DNA from 3 places in the Bradyrhizobium sp. AUGA SZCCT0177 genome. Region 3 is predicted to be linked to each of the others. Evidence: predicted binding sites of a transcription regulator. Region 3 holds the regulator's gene; each other region holds the start of a gene.
What was found. Region 3 encodes PhoB, which activates phosphate uptake and scavenging genes when phosphate is short. Its sites were predicted from a motif close to TGTCATNNANCTGTCAT; they were not measured.
Positions count from the first base shown of each region.

Region 1: phnC (phosphonate ABC transporter ATP-binding protein) is a predicted target of PhoB. The motif match lies at 1,628-1,644, and genes of this name have one in related genera.
Region 2: ppk2 (polyphosphate kinase 2) is a predicted target of PhoB. The motif match lies at 2,305-2,321, and genes of this name have one in related genera.

Region 1 is NZ_JAFCMA010000002.1:217,340-221,466, reverse strand. Features, by position in the region: gene phnD (phosphonate ABC transporter substrate-binding protein) at 1-622, opposite strand, end outside; gene phnC (phosphonate ABC transporter ATP-binding protein) at 699-1,514, opposite strand; gene JQ597_RS03400 (transferase hexapeptide repeat family protein) at 1,713-2,381, shown strand; gene JQ597_RS03395 (alpha-D-ribose 1-methylphosphonate 5-triphosphate diphosphatase) at 2,378-3,571, shown strand; gene JQ597_RS03390 (DUF1045 domain-containing protein) at 3,599-4,127, shown strand, end outside.
Region 2 is NZ_JAFCMA010000014.1:54,297-58,423, reverse strand. Features, by position in the region: gene JQ597_RS17845 (methyl-accepting chemotaxis protein) at 1-649, shown strand, start outside; gene JQ597_RS17840 (methyl-accepting chemotaxis protein) at 845-2,269, shown strand; gene ppk2 (polyphosphate kinase 2) at 2,387-3,307, shown strand; gene JQ597_RS17830 (hypothetical protein) at 3,358-3,999, opposite strand; gene JQ597_RS17825 (TIGR00282 family metallophosphoesterase) at 4,021-4,127, opposite strand, start outside.
Region 3 is NZ_JAFCMA010000022.1:133,534-137,660, forward strand. Features, by position in the region: gene pstB (phosphate ABC transporter ATP-binding protein PstB) at 1-509, shown strand, start outside; gene phoU (phosphate signaling complex protein PhoU) at 533-1,249, shown strand; gene phoB (phosphate regulon transcriptional regulator PhoB) at 1,325-2,026, shown strand; gene JQ597_RS24765 (GcrA family cell cycle regulator) at 2,196-2,705, opposite strand; gene JQ597_RS24770 (aspartate aminotransferase family protein) at 3,275-4,127, shown strand, end outside.

The sequences.
Region 1 (4,127 bases), on a different contig from region 3:
TGGAGTCGTTGTCGGTGGTCCATTGATTGGCGGCGACTTCGACGGTGCCCTGCGTGAGCGCCAGTATGGCGTTCTCATGACTGCCGCTGAACACGACTTTGCCAAAATACGTGTCGGCATCGGAGATGCCCAGCTTGTCGAGCTCGAAGCGCGGCACGTTGTTGCCCGACGTCGAATTCGGATCGACCAAAGCGAGATTCTTGCCCTTCAGCTGGTCGAGGTTCTTGTACGGGCTCGACGCCTTGACGAAGAACACCGAGTAATAACCCGTAGAGCCATCGGCATTGATGTCGTTAGCGAACGCGTCGGTCTTGACGCCGGTCATCCGCGCGCGCGCGAACGACGCCGAGCCGTAGCTGGCGATATGGATGTTGCCGGAGCGCTGGCCTTCGATGACGGCGGCGTAGTCGTTGGCAATGCGCAGCGTGACCTTCACGCCGAGCTCTTTGGATAGATAGGCGACGAACGGTGCCCAGCGTTCGGTCACGCCCGAGGCGTTTTCCGCCGGCACGACGGCGAAGGTCAGTTCCGGATATTTGCCCTTCCAGTCCTGCGCAGAGGCGGCGGAGGCCGAAAACGCCAGCGCGGCTGCGCCGGCCAGAACGATACGACGATTGATCATGGTGTGCCCTCTTGTTGTGTTGATTTTTTCGGCCGTTTGCAGGTTTGCAATCGGCCGCCCTGTTACAGAAGAACGCTCAGGCCGCCGCCGCAGTGCCCAGCTCAGGGACGGCAGCACCACCAGGCGCATGTGCGGGTGCAGCGCCCATGACGTCGTTGGCTTCGAGATCGTAAAGCTCGCGCGCGATGAGATCCGTCAGCGTCGCCGGCGCCCCATCGAACACGATGCGGCCCGCGGACATGCCGATCAGGCGGTCGCAATAGGTCCGCGCCAGGTCGAGCGAATGCAGATTGCAGATCACGGTGATGCCGAAATGCTTGTTGATGCGCAGCAGCGCATCCATCACGATCCGCGTGTTGCGTGGATCGAGCGAAGCGATCGGCTCATCGGCGAGAATGATATCCGGCTCCTGCACCAGCGCACGCGCGATCGCGACCCGCTGCTGTTGACCTCCGGAAAGCTGGTCGGCGCGCTGGGCTGCAAGCGAAGCCATGTCGAACTGCTCGAGCGCCGACATCGCTAGCGCCTTGTCCCGTTCGGGCCAGGTTTGCGTCAGCGAACGCCAGGACGGGATTTCGGCGAGCCGCCCCATCAGCACATTGGTCAGCACGTCGAGCCGGCCGACCAGATTGAACTGCTGAAAGATCATCGCCGAGCGGGCGCGCCATTGCCGCAAATCCTTGCCGCGCAGCGCGGTGACGTCGACGCCTTCGAACAGGATGCGGCCTTCGGAAGGCTCAGCGAGGCGATTGATCATCCGCAGCAGCGTCGACTTGCCGGCACCGGAGCGGCCAATCACGCCGACAAAGCTACCGGGCGCGATCGAGAATGACGCATCATCCACTGCGGCTTTTGTGCCGAAACGGCACGTCAAACCTTCCACCACCAGCATGCAATGCTCCAGAATCCCGACCGTGGACCATCGCTAACGATTGGATTTTACAGTTGTGTGACAACCGCGACACGGTGCAGCGACCGTCCACACCCGCGAACACCCGCGACATCAGTCATGCAACCGTCACGAAGATGTCATCATGCCCGTTGATGAGGTGCCATCGTGACACCATCTTTGTCGCGGAGAGACGCCCGTATGGCCGGCAAAATGCTTTCAGTCGACCCGACCGTCGATCCCACGGCGAAATTGCACGACGCCCAGCTTGGTGCCTATTGCGAAGTCGGCGCGCGCACGATCCTGCATGAAGTGTCGATGGACGACTATTCCTACGTCGTCAACGACGCCCAGATCACCTACACTTCCATCGGCAAATTCTGCTCGATCGCGGCGATGACCAGGATCAACCCTGGCAACCACCCGATGCACCGCGCGACGCAGGCGCACTTTACCTACCGGGCCAGCGCCTATTTTCCCGGCGAGAGCGACGACGCCGGGTTCTTCGAATGGCGGCGCGCGCACCACATCCATATCGGCCATGACGTCTGGATCGGGCATGGCGCGATCATCCTGCCCGGCCGCAACGTCGGCACCGGCGCGGTGATCGCCGCCGGCGCGATCGTGACCAAGGACGTCCCGGCCTACACCATCGTCGGCGGCAATCCGGCGCGGCCGATCAAACGGCGGTTCTCGGAAGATGTCGCCGGTCGGCTCGCCGAGCTTGCCTGGTGGAATTGGGACCATGAGACGCTGCGCCGCGCCCTACCCGATTTCCGCAAGCTCACGGTCGAGGATTTTCTGGCAAAATACGAAGCAGGCGCGGGCTCCGTCCGCGCGCAGATCAGGCATCAGGGTGCAGCATCGTGACTGACATTTTCATCGAAGGCGGCCGGGCCCTGCTCGGCCACGAAATCCACGAGACCTCGCTGCGGATCGCAGGCCGTGATATCAGCGCCATCGGCGCCGACCGGGGGCGCGCTTCGCTGGGCATCGACGCCGGCGGCTTGCTGGTGTTGCCGGGAATCGTCGATCTTCATGGCGATGCGTTTGAACGGCAGATGATGCCGCGCCCGGGCGTCGATTTCCCGATCGACGTCGCCCTTGGTGACAGCGACCGGCAGGCGATCAGCAACGGGATCACCACGGTCTACCACGGCACGACCTGGTCGTGGGAGCCGGGCCTGCGCTCGGGCGACAACGCAAGGCGGTTGCTGGAAGCAATCGAGTCGATGCGGCCGCAGCTTTCGGCCGACACCCGCTTCCATCTGCGCCACGAGACCTACAATCTCGACGCCGAATCCGAGATCAGCGAATGGTTGTCGGATGGGCGCATCGACCTGTTCGCGTTCAACGACCACATGGATGGGACGGTCGCCAACCTCGACAAGCCGCAAAAGCGCAGCCGCATGGTCGAACGCACCGGGCTTTCGAACGAGGCGTTCGATTTGCTGGTGACGAGCGTCGTTGGCCGCGCGCACGAGGTGCCGGCCTCAATCGCCCGGCTGGCGAAAGCGGCGCGTGACGCCAATGTACGCATGCTGTCGCATGACGACGAAAGCCCCGAGATGCGGAAGGCGTTTCGGGCGCAGGGCGTCGGCATCGCCGAGTTTCCGGTCAACGAAGAAACCGCGCGCGAGGCGGCAGAGGCCGGCGACTTCATCGTGTTCGGCGCGCCCAATGTCGTCCGCGGCGGCAGCCACACCGGCTGGACCAAGGCGTCCGACATGATCGCCAAGGGCTTATGCTCGGTGCTGGCGTCGGACTATTATTATCCGGCGCAGCTATTGGCAGCGTTCCGTCTCGCTGCCGATGGCGTGCTGCCGCTGGCCGAGGCCTGGCAGCTGATATCGTCGGCCCCCGCCCGGGCCGCCGGCCTCACCGATCGCGGCGTTATTGCCGCCGGCCAGCGTGCCGACATCATCTTCGTTGATGACAAGGTGCCGTTGCGGCCGCGTGTCGTCGCCGTCATGGCCGCGGGACGGCTGGTGCATCTGACGGAAGCTGGCCGCCTGCGCAACTCGACCCTCGCTCCGCGCAAGGCGATTGCAGCCGCCTGACACGCCTCTATCCTGTATCCTGTGCCAATGTCGAATTATCCGCGTTACGCGATCTACTACGCCCCGGCGCAGGCCAGCGACCTCAATTGCTTCGGCGCGCAAATGCTTGGCTATGACGCCTTTGGCGGCGAAGACCTGCCGTTTCCGGAAGACGTCGCCAGCGCTGCGCCGGATTGGCGCAACCTGACGGCCGATCCCCGCAAATACGGCTTTCACGCCACGCTGAAGGCGCCCTTCTCGCTGGCACAAGGAAGGACTGAAGCCGAACTCCTCGCGGCGTGTGCCGCCTTCGCCGCAACGCCCCGGGCGATTCCGGTCATCAGGCCGGCGGTCGGCTCCATCAGTGGCTTCATTGCGGTAATCCCGGCTGATCCGTCGGCGGAATTGATCCGCCTTGCGGCCGATTGCGTCGGCGAATTCGATACGTTCCGCGCGCCGCTCACCGAAGCGGACCGTGCGCGCCGCAATCCTTCCCGCCTGACATCGGCGCAGCGCGCCCATCTCGACCGCTGGGGCTATCCCTACGTGATGGAAGAGTTTCGTTTCCACATGACGC
Region 2 (4,127 bases), on a different contig from region 3:
GCTGCCGGATATCGGCGCCTGCAAAATTCGCATCAGCGAGCGTTCCAAGGCCGGCGCGCAGGCGCAGTTCGAGCGGCCGAACGCCGCTTTGCGCGAGGCGATCGAAGACAAATTGTGGGCGATCCACGACGAGAACACCGAGTTCGTCACCCGCGCCATGGAAGCAGGCGCCGCGTTGACCAGGATTTTCGAGCAGGGCGTCGCCAGCGGCGCGATCTCGATCGAGGACATGTTCGACACCAACTATGTCGAAATATCCGGCAGCAACCCGGTGCAGCACCGCACCAAAATTCTGGACTGGGCGGACCGCGCGCTGCCACCGTTCCAGGAAGCCTTCCTCGCCAAAGACAAGCGCATGGCGTTCTGCGCTGTCATCGACACCAACGGCTATCTGCCGGTTCACAACAAGATCTATTCGCATCCGCAACGTCCGGGCGACGTCACCTGGAACACCGCCAACAGCCGCAACCGCCGCATCTTCAACGATCCCGCGGGCCTCGCCGCCGGCCGCAACCAGCGCGCCTACCTGGTGCAGAGTTACGCCCGCGACATGGGCAACGGCAACACCGTGATGATGCGCGAGATCGACGTGCCGATCCGCGTCAAGGGTCGGCACTGGGGCGGCTTCCGCACGGCCTACCGGCTCTAGATTCTTGATTGACGCGTTTTCCCGACGCGAACCGGTATCAACCCCCGGATCAAGTCCGAGGGCATGCTTCGCTCGAAAATGCGCCAGTTCGCTCTCAGGCAAGACTCCAAGGCGCGAATCGCGTTCTAGACTTGGAATTGGAATGCGCTCGCCGCGGTGGGCCGGTCATCGGCTCTGATTGGAGAAAGCTCGAGCATGTCCTTTGTGCAGCGTGCGGTCCTGGACACTCACTCCAACCAGACACTGGCCGAACGCCTCATTGACCAGCTTGCCGACCGCATCGGCGGGCTCGGCGTGGAACTTGCCGATATCGCCGGCAACGTCCAGGAGGTCGCCAGCCGCGTCGCGAACCAGTCGGACCGGTTCCACCACTTGCAGAAGACGGCCCAGACGATGGTCTCGGCCAACCGCGACATCGCCAATGCATCGCAGGCGGTGCAATCGACCACGTCCGCAGCCGTCGGAGAGATCGTTCAGTCGCGCAGCGCGGTGGATACGGCCGTCAAGCACATCGCCGAACTCGTCGACGCGGTCGGCCGTATCGAGGCCCGGCTCAGCGCCGTCGGCTCGGCCCTGTCGCAGGTTGCAAAAGTTTCCGGCTCGATCGAGGCGATTGCGAAACAGACTAACCTTTTGGCGCTCAATGCCACGATCGAGGCGGCGCGCGCCGGAACCGCCGGCCGTGGCTTTGCCGTGGTCGCGAACGAGGTGAAGAGCCTGGCGGAGGGGACGCGCCAGGCCACGCAGCAGATTTCCGAGACCATGCGCGATCTCGACGGCCAGATCGGCAGCCTGATCGGCGAGAGCAGCGACGCCTCGCTCCGCGCCAAGAGCGCTGGTGAAGGCGCACAGCAGATCAGCGGCATCATCGCGCGCGTGCACCAGGGCATCGCGTCCGTAGGCTATGAGATCGACGGCGTCGCCAAGGCCGCGACGTCCAATCTCGGCCATTGCGACCGCGTGATCGAGGAACTCGGCCAGCTTGCCCAGGGCGTCGATTTGTCCTCCAGCGAGCTGAAGCAGGCCGACGGACGGGTGGCGAAGCTGCTCGAACTGTCGGAAGGCCTGATCGCATTGATCGCCGACAGCGGCGTCGAGACTTCGGATGCGCCGTTGATCCGCGTGGTGATCGACACCGCAAAGCAGATTTCCGACGCGTTTGAGGCCGCCGTCGCGCGCGGCGAGATCACGGTCGAGCAGTTGATGGACGAGAAATACCGCGAAATAACAGGTACCGATCCGAAGCAATATCTGACCGACTATGTCGCCTTCACCGACCGCGTGCTGCCTTCCATCCAGGATCCGATCCAGAAGAGCGATCCGCGCATCGTGTTCTGCGTCGCCTGGGCCAAAGGCGGCTATCTGCCGACCCACAATCCGAACTACCGCCTGCCGCAGGGGCCCGACCCCGTCTGGAACAACGCCAATTGCCGCAACCGCCGCCTGTTCAGCGATCGCGCGGTGAAGAAGGTGGCGGCGAACACAAAACCGTTCCTGCTGCAGACCTACCGCCGCGACATGGGCGGCGGCAATTTCGTATTGATGAAAGACCTCTCCTCGCCCATCCACGTGCGCGGCCGCCATTGGGGCGCCTTCCGCATGGGTTTCCGGCAATCCTGAACGACAGACGTCAAAACGCCTTGCCCGGCGCGCGCTGTCACACCCCTGACATGCGCATTTGAAACTAACGGTGATGCCGTGCATTTCCTTTTGCGCTTCCCTGGGCGGAGTATTCTGATGACCGAAAAACCAGTCAATGGCTCCATCCATGATCGCATCCACGCGGAAATGATGGACAGTTTCGACGAGGAACTGGAACTCGAGATCGACGACGACCGCCTCGACGCGCTGACCAACGAATTCGAAAGCCATTCCGCCGAGGAGACCGTCGACCGCCGGCTTTATTTCAAGGAACTGTTCCGCCTGCAGGGCGAACTGGTCAAACTGCAGAGCTGGGTGCAGCACCAGAAGCTGAAAGTGGTTGTCATCTTCGAGGGACGCGATTCTGCCGGCAAGGGCGGCGTCATCAAGCGCATCACGCAGCGGCTGAACCCGCGGGTCTGCCGGGTCGCCGCACTGCCGGCGCCGAACGAGCGCGAACGCACCCAATGGTATTTCCAGCGTTACGTCTCGCATCTGCCGGCCGGCGGCGAGATCGTGCTGTTCGACCGCAGCTGGTACAACCGCGCGGGCGTCGAGCGGGTGATGGGATTTTGCACCGAAGCCGACGTCGAGGAATTCTTCCGCTCGGTGCCGGAATTCGAACGCATGCTGGTGCGTTCCGGCATCGTCCTGATCAAATACTGGTTCTCGATCACCGATGAGGTACAGCATCTGCGCTTCACCATGCGGATCCACGATCCCCTGAAGCAGTGGAAGCTCAGCCCGATGGACGTGGAAGCGCGCAGCCGCTGGGAGCAGTACACCAAGGCCAAGGAAGCGATGCTGGAGCGCACCCATATCGCCGAGGCGCCGTGGCACCTGGTCGAGGCCGTCGACAAGAAGAAGGCGCGGCTGAACTGCATCGCCCATCTGCTTGAACAGATTCCCTACAACGAGGTCCCGCAGACCCCCGTCATCCTGCCGCCGCGCGTGCGCAATCCGGATTACCAGCGCGGTCCGGTCCCGCCGGAGATGTACGTACCGGCGCGCTACTGAGCGCGTACCGCTAATCCGGCAAACCCGCGTCCGGACCGCTGGCCCGGATTCTAGCGCAGGGCTGCGGGCAATTCGAAGCCCTTGTACTCGCGCAGCAGCATCGCCTTGAGCACCGGCATTTCCGGCTTGGCGTCGGGCCCGGGCAGCGGATTGCTGTCCGCCTTGATGAAATCCGGTGGCGTCCCCGGCAATTTGTAGAGATTGAAACCGTTCCGCCGCACCGCGAAATCGGCCTGCAGATAGCCGTCTGCCATCATGCTGCCGGCAGGCGCGAGGTAGAAGCCGTCCTCACGATAGGGCCCGAGCATCGAATAGGTCTTCGAGCCTTTCCGGACGCCGCTGAGCTGGCTGCTCAACCTGACCAGTTCGGTTTCGCGGCCGTCGATATTCACATAGACCCGGCGCAGCGGCAGCTCGGCAGCGTCCTGCGTCACCACGCTGACGAGTACGAGCACATGCTTGGCCAGCGCGCGGTGTTCCTCGGGACTGGAAGCCCAGGAGAAGTCCACCGAGGATCCTCTTGCCGCACCCTTCGGCGCGACCTTCGCCGTGTTGATCGCGGACTTCTCCAGTCGCCCGGTCATGTCTTGCAGCGATACCGGGTCCTGCGATACCGGGCGCTGGGTGAGCTCTTGCGCGGACGCCGCCTGCGACAGCAACAACGCCAGCAGGAGGAACAGAAACCTTTGCATCACACCTTCTCGTAACCCGGTTCAGTGGCCGGTCCAAAATCCCGGCACTGCCGGCTCCAGCCTGCCGCCCGCCCGCACTGGCGCTATTCGCAGCGCCAGTCCGGTGGCATCGTCGGTTTCGACCGCGA
Region 3 (4,127 bases):
TGCGCGCCCGGGTCGGCATGGTGTTCCAGAAGCCGACGCCGTTTCCGATGACGATCTACGAAAACATCGCCTTCGGCATCCGCCTTTATGAGAAGATCTCGAAATCCGAGATGGACGGCCGCGTCGAAAAGGCGTTGCGTGGCGGTGCGCTGTGGAACGAGGTCAAGGACAAGCTGAATGCATCGGGCCTCAGCCTGTCCGGCGGCCAGCAGCAGCGGCTCTGCATCGCGCGCACGGTGGCGGTGCGCCCTGAAGTGATCCTGTTCGACGAGCCCTGCTCGGCGCTGGACCCGATTTCGACCGCCAAGGTCGAGGAATTGATCACAGAATTGGCGGAGGACTACACCATCGCCATCGTGACCCATAACATGCAGCAGGCGGCGCGCGTCTCGGACAAGACCGCCTTCATGTATCTCGGTGAATTGGTCGAATTCGACGACACCAACAAGATTTTCACCTCGCCGAGCGATCGACGCACCCAGGATTACATTACCGGCCGGTTCGGCTAAGCGCACATCGCGAGGAGAAGACAATGGCTTCAGAGCATACCGCGAAGGCGTTCGACAGCGATCTTCAGGAATTGACCCGCCTGGTCGCCGAAATGGGCGGCCTTGCTGAACGCATGATCACCGAATCCGTCGATGCCTTGATCCGGCGCGACGTTGCGCTCGGAAAACGCGTCGTCGCCTCCGACGCCGAGATCGACCGCCTGCAGCACCTGATCGAGGAACGCGCGGTGCTGACGATTGCCCGCCGCCAGCCGATGGCCATCGACCTGCGCGAGATCGTCGGCGCCATGCGGGTGGCCACCGATCTGGAACGGATCGGCGACCTCGCCAAGAACATGGGCAAGCGCGTCGCGGCGCTGGAGAACGATTTCCAGCCGCTGAAACTGATCCGCGGTCTCGAACACATGACCGATCTGGTGCAGTCGCAGGTCAAGTCCGTGCTCGACGCCTACGCGTCGCACGACCTGCCGGCGGCGATGGCGGTCTGGAAGGGCGACGAGGAAGTCGACGCCATCTGCACCTCGCTGTTCCGCGAACTCCTGACCTACATGATGGAAGATCCGCGCAACATCTCGTTCTGTATCCATCTGATGTTCTGCGCCAAGAACATCGAGCGGATCGGCGACCATGCCACCAACATCGCCGAGACCGTGTTCTACATGATCGAAGGCCAGCAGATCCTCGACAAGCGCCCGAAGGGCGACATGACGAATTTCGCCACGACTGTGCCGGGAAACTAGTTACTGAACTGACAGCGGAACGAGAGACGTTTTTCGCGTATCGACAGCGCGTCAAAACACAAGAGGCTTACATAGATGAACGCACGCATTCTGGTGGTTGAAGACGAGGAAGCGCTCACCACGCTTCTGCGCTACAACCTCGATGCCGAAGGCTATGAGGTCGAAACCGTCGCCCGCGGTGACGACGCCGATACACGGTTGAAGGAGCGGGTGCCCGACCTGATCGTGCTGGACTGGATGCTGCCGGGCCTGTCCGGCATCGAACTGTGCCGCCGCTTAAGGGCGCGGCCGGAGACCAAGGCGCTGCCGATCATCATGCTGACCGCGCGCGGCGAGGAAAGCGAACGGGTGCGGGGGCTGGCGACCGGCGCCGACGACTACATCGTAAAACCCTTTTCGGTGCCGGAGCTGCTGGCGCGGGTGAAGGGCCTGTTGCGGCGGGCGAGCCCGGAGCGGCTGGCCACCGTGCTGACCTATGGCGATATCGAACTCGACCGCGAGAAGCGCCGCGTCGCGCGCTCGGGCCGTCCGATCGATCTCGGCCCCACCGAATATCGCCTGCTGGAGTTTTTCCTGGAACATCCCGGCCGCGTGTTCAGCCGCGAGCAACTGCTCGACAGCGTCTGGGGCCGCGACATCTACATCGACGAGCGTACCGTCGACGTCCATATCGGCCGCCTGCGCAAACTGCTCAACCCCGGCCGCGAACAGGACCCGATCCGCACCGTGCGCGGCGCCGGCTACGCGCTGGATGATCGGTTCGCGAAGGTGGAGTAGCCAATACTCCATCGTCGTCCCGGCGAAGGCCGGGACCCATAACCACAAGTATCGATTTTTGAAGCGAGCTGGAGCTCCAGCCAAGCCTAACCACGATCGCCTGTGGTTATGGGTCCCTGCGTTCGCAGGGACGACAGCGGATATTTTCCGCGTAGCTGATGCGCAGCTCTTACCTGGTCGGCTTCGGCGCCGGGCGGCGGCGATCGGAGGCCGGCTGATAGGCGATGCGCGAGTGATGCGCGCAATAGGGCAGGCTGCTGAGCGCCTTGCCGCCGCAGAAAAAGAATTCCGAGCTGGAGGGGTCGCCGATCGGCCAGTGGCAGGTGGCCTCGTTCAATTCGAGCAGCGTCAGCCGCTGGCTCATCGGCACCACATTGTCGTAGGCGACCGGATCCGGCTCCATCTCCACCTCGAAGGCGTGGGCCAGCGCGGTGTTACCGCGCGACACCGGGCGCGCCACCCGCATCATCTGCTGGGCGGGGCGCGCCTTGCGCTGACGCGGCGCGGCCGAGGAGGGGCTCTTGGCACGGCCGGAGAGACCCAGCCGGTGCACTTTGCCGATCACTGCATTTCGCGTCACATTTCCGAGTTCCGCGGCGATCTGGCTGGCGGAAAGTCCGCCCTCCCAGAGCTTTTTAAGCTGCTCGACGCGCTCGTCGGACCAGGTCAATACCGTCATCGCATTCTTCCCTTCGCACAGAGCCGGCCAAACCGGGGGCAGCGCTGGCGATGCCAATTCTCAAAAATCCCAGCGGGCAGAATCCCTTAGCCCTCGCCGGGCGCAAAAAAGCCGCCCGAACGTTTACGCCTTACAAAATGGACTCTAGGGGTCAGTACTTCCGCACGAGATGTCGTACCCGACAGCCCAGACGCTACAATATGGCGGGACTCTGGCGCAAGAGTCCGCGTCCGTGCGTCCACATGTTCCGGTATTTATGCATTGTAATTGGAGTTTTCCACGGCACCGGAATGCTACGGATTGCTTTATCTTGCACCGCAGGGAAGCGGTTCGAGCATGATCCGGAAAAGTGGACGCCGGTTTTCCCTCGGGACAAGCGCAAGGCGCTTGCCCGGAGATCATGCTCAAAACAAGCGGATTTCGGCGTGTTGACACGGTCCAAAGCCAGCATAGAATGCCTGTCACGTGCCGCCCCGAAAAGGCGGCACGTTTTGTTTTCGCAAGACCGGCTGTGCCGCGTTCGCGCCAATGCACGCTATGTGGCCGGTCTCTAACCGTCAGTGATAGCCATGACCAACAGCGCCCCGTCGCATCTGCTTCCCGTATTCGCGAGAGTCGATCTCGGTTTCGAACGCGGCGAAGGCGCGTGGCTGATCTCGACGTCAGGCGAGCGCTATCTCGACTTCACCTCGGGTGTGGCAGTGAATGCGCTCGGCCACTGCCATCCGCATCTGGTCGCAGCCTTGCAGGAGCAGGCCACCAAGCTCTGGCACATGTCGAACCTGTTCAGGAGTCCGGACGGCGACAAGCTTGCAGCAAGGCTGTGCGAGCAGAGCTTTGCCGATCTGGTGTTCTTCTGTAATTCCGGCGCGGAAGCGATGGAATGCGCGATCAAGGTCGCGCGCCGCTATCACGCCGCCAAGGGACATCCCGAGCGCTACCGCATCGTCACCTTCGAGGGCGCGTTCCACGGCCGCACGCTGGGCACGCTGGCGGCGACCGGCTCGGCCAAATATCTGGAAGGTTTCGGTCCGCCGCTGGACGGCTTCGACCAGGTCGCGCATGGCGATCTCGAAGCGGTGAAGAAGGTGATCGGGCCGCAGACCGCCGCCATCCTGATCGAGCCGGTGCAGGGCGAGGGCGGTGTCCGCAGCGCGCCGCATGCGTTCTACAAGGCGCTCCGCCAATTGTGCGACGACAAGGGCCTGCTGCTGATTTTCGACGAGGTGCAGACCGGCATGGGCCGCACCGGCGATCTGTTTGCCTATAAGCGCCTCGGCGTCACCCCCGACATCATGTCGCTGGCAAAAGCGCTCGGCGGCGGCTTTCCGATCGGCGCCTGTCTCGCCACGGCAGAGGCGGCGTCCGGCATGACGCCGGGCTCGCACGGCTCGACCTTCGGCGGCAACCCGCTGGCGATCG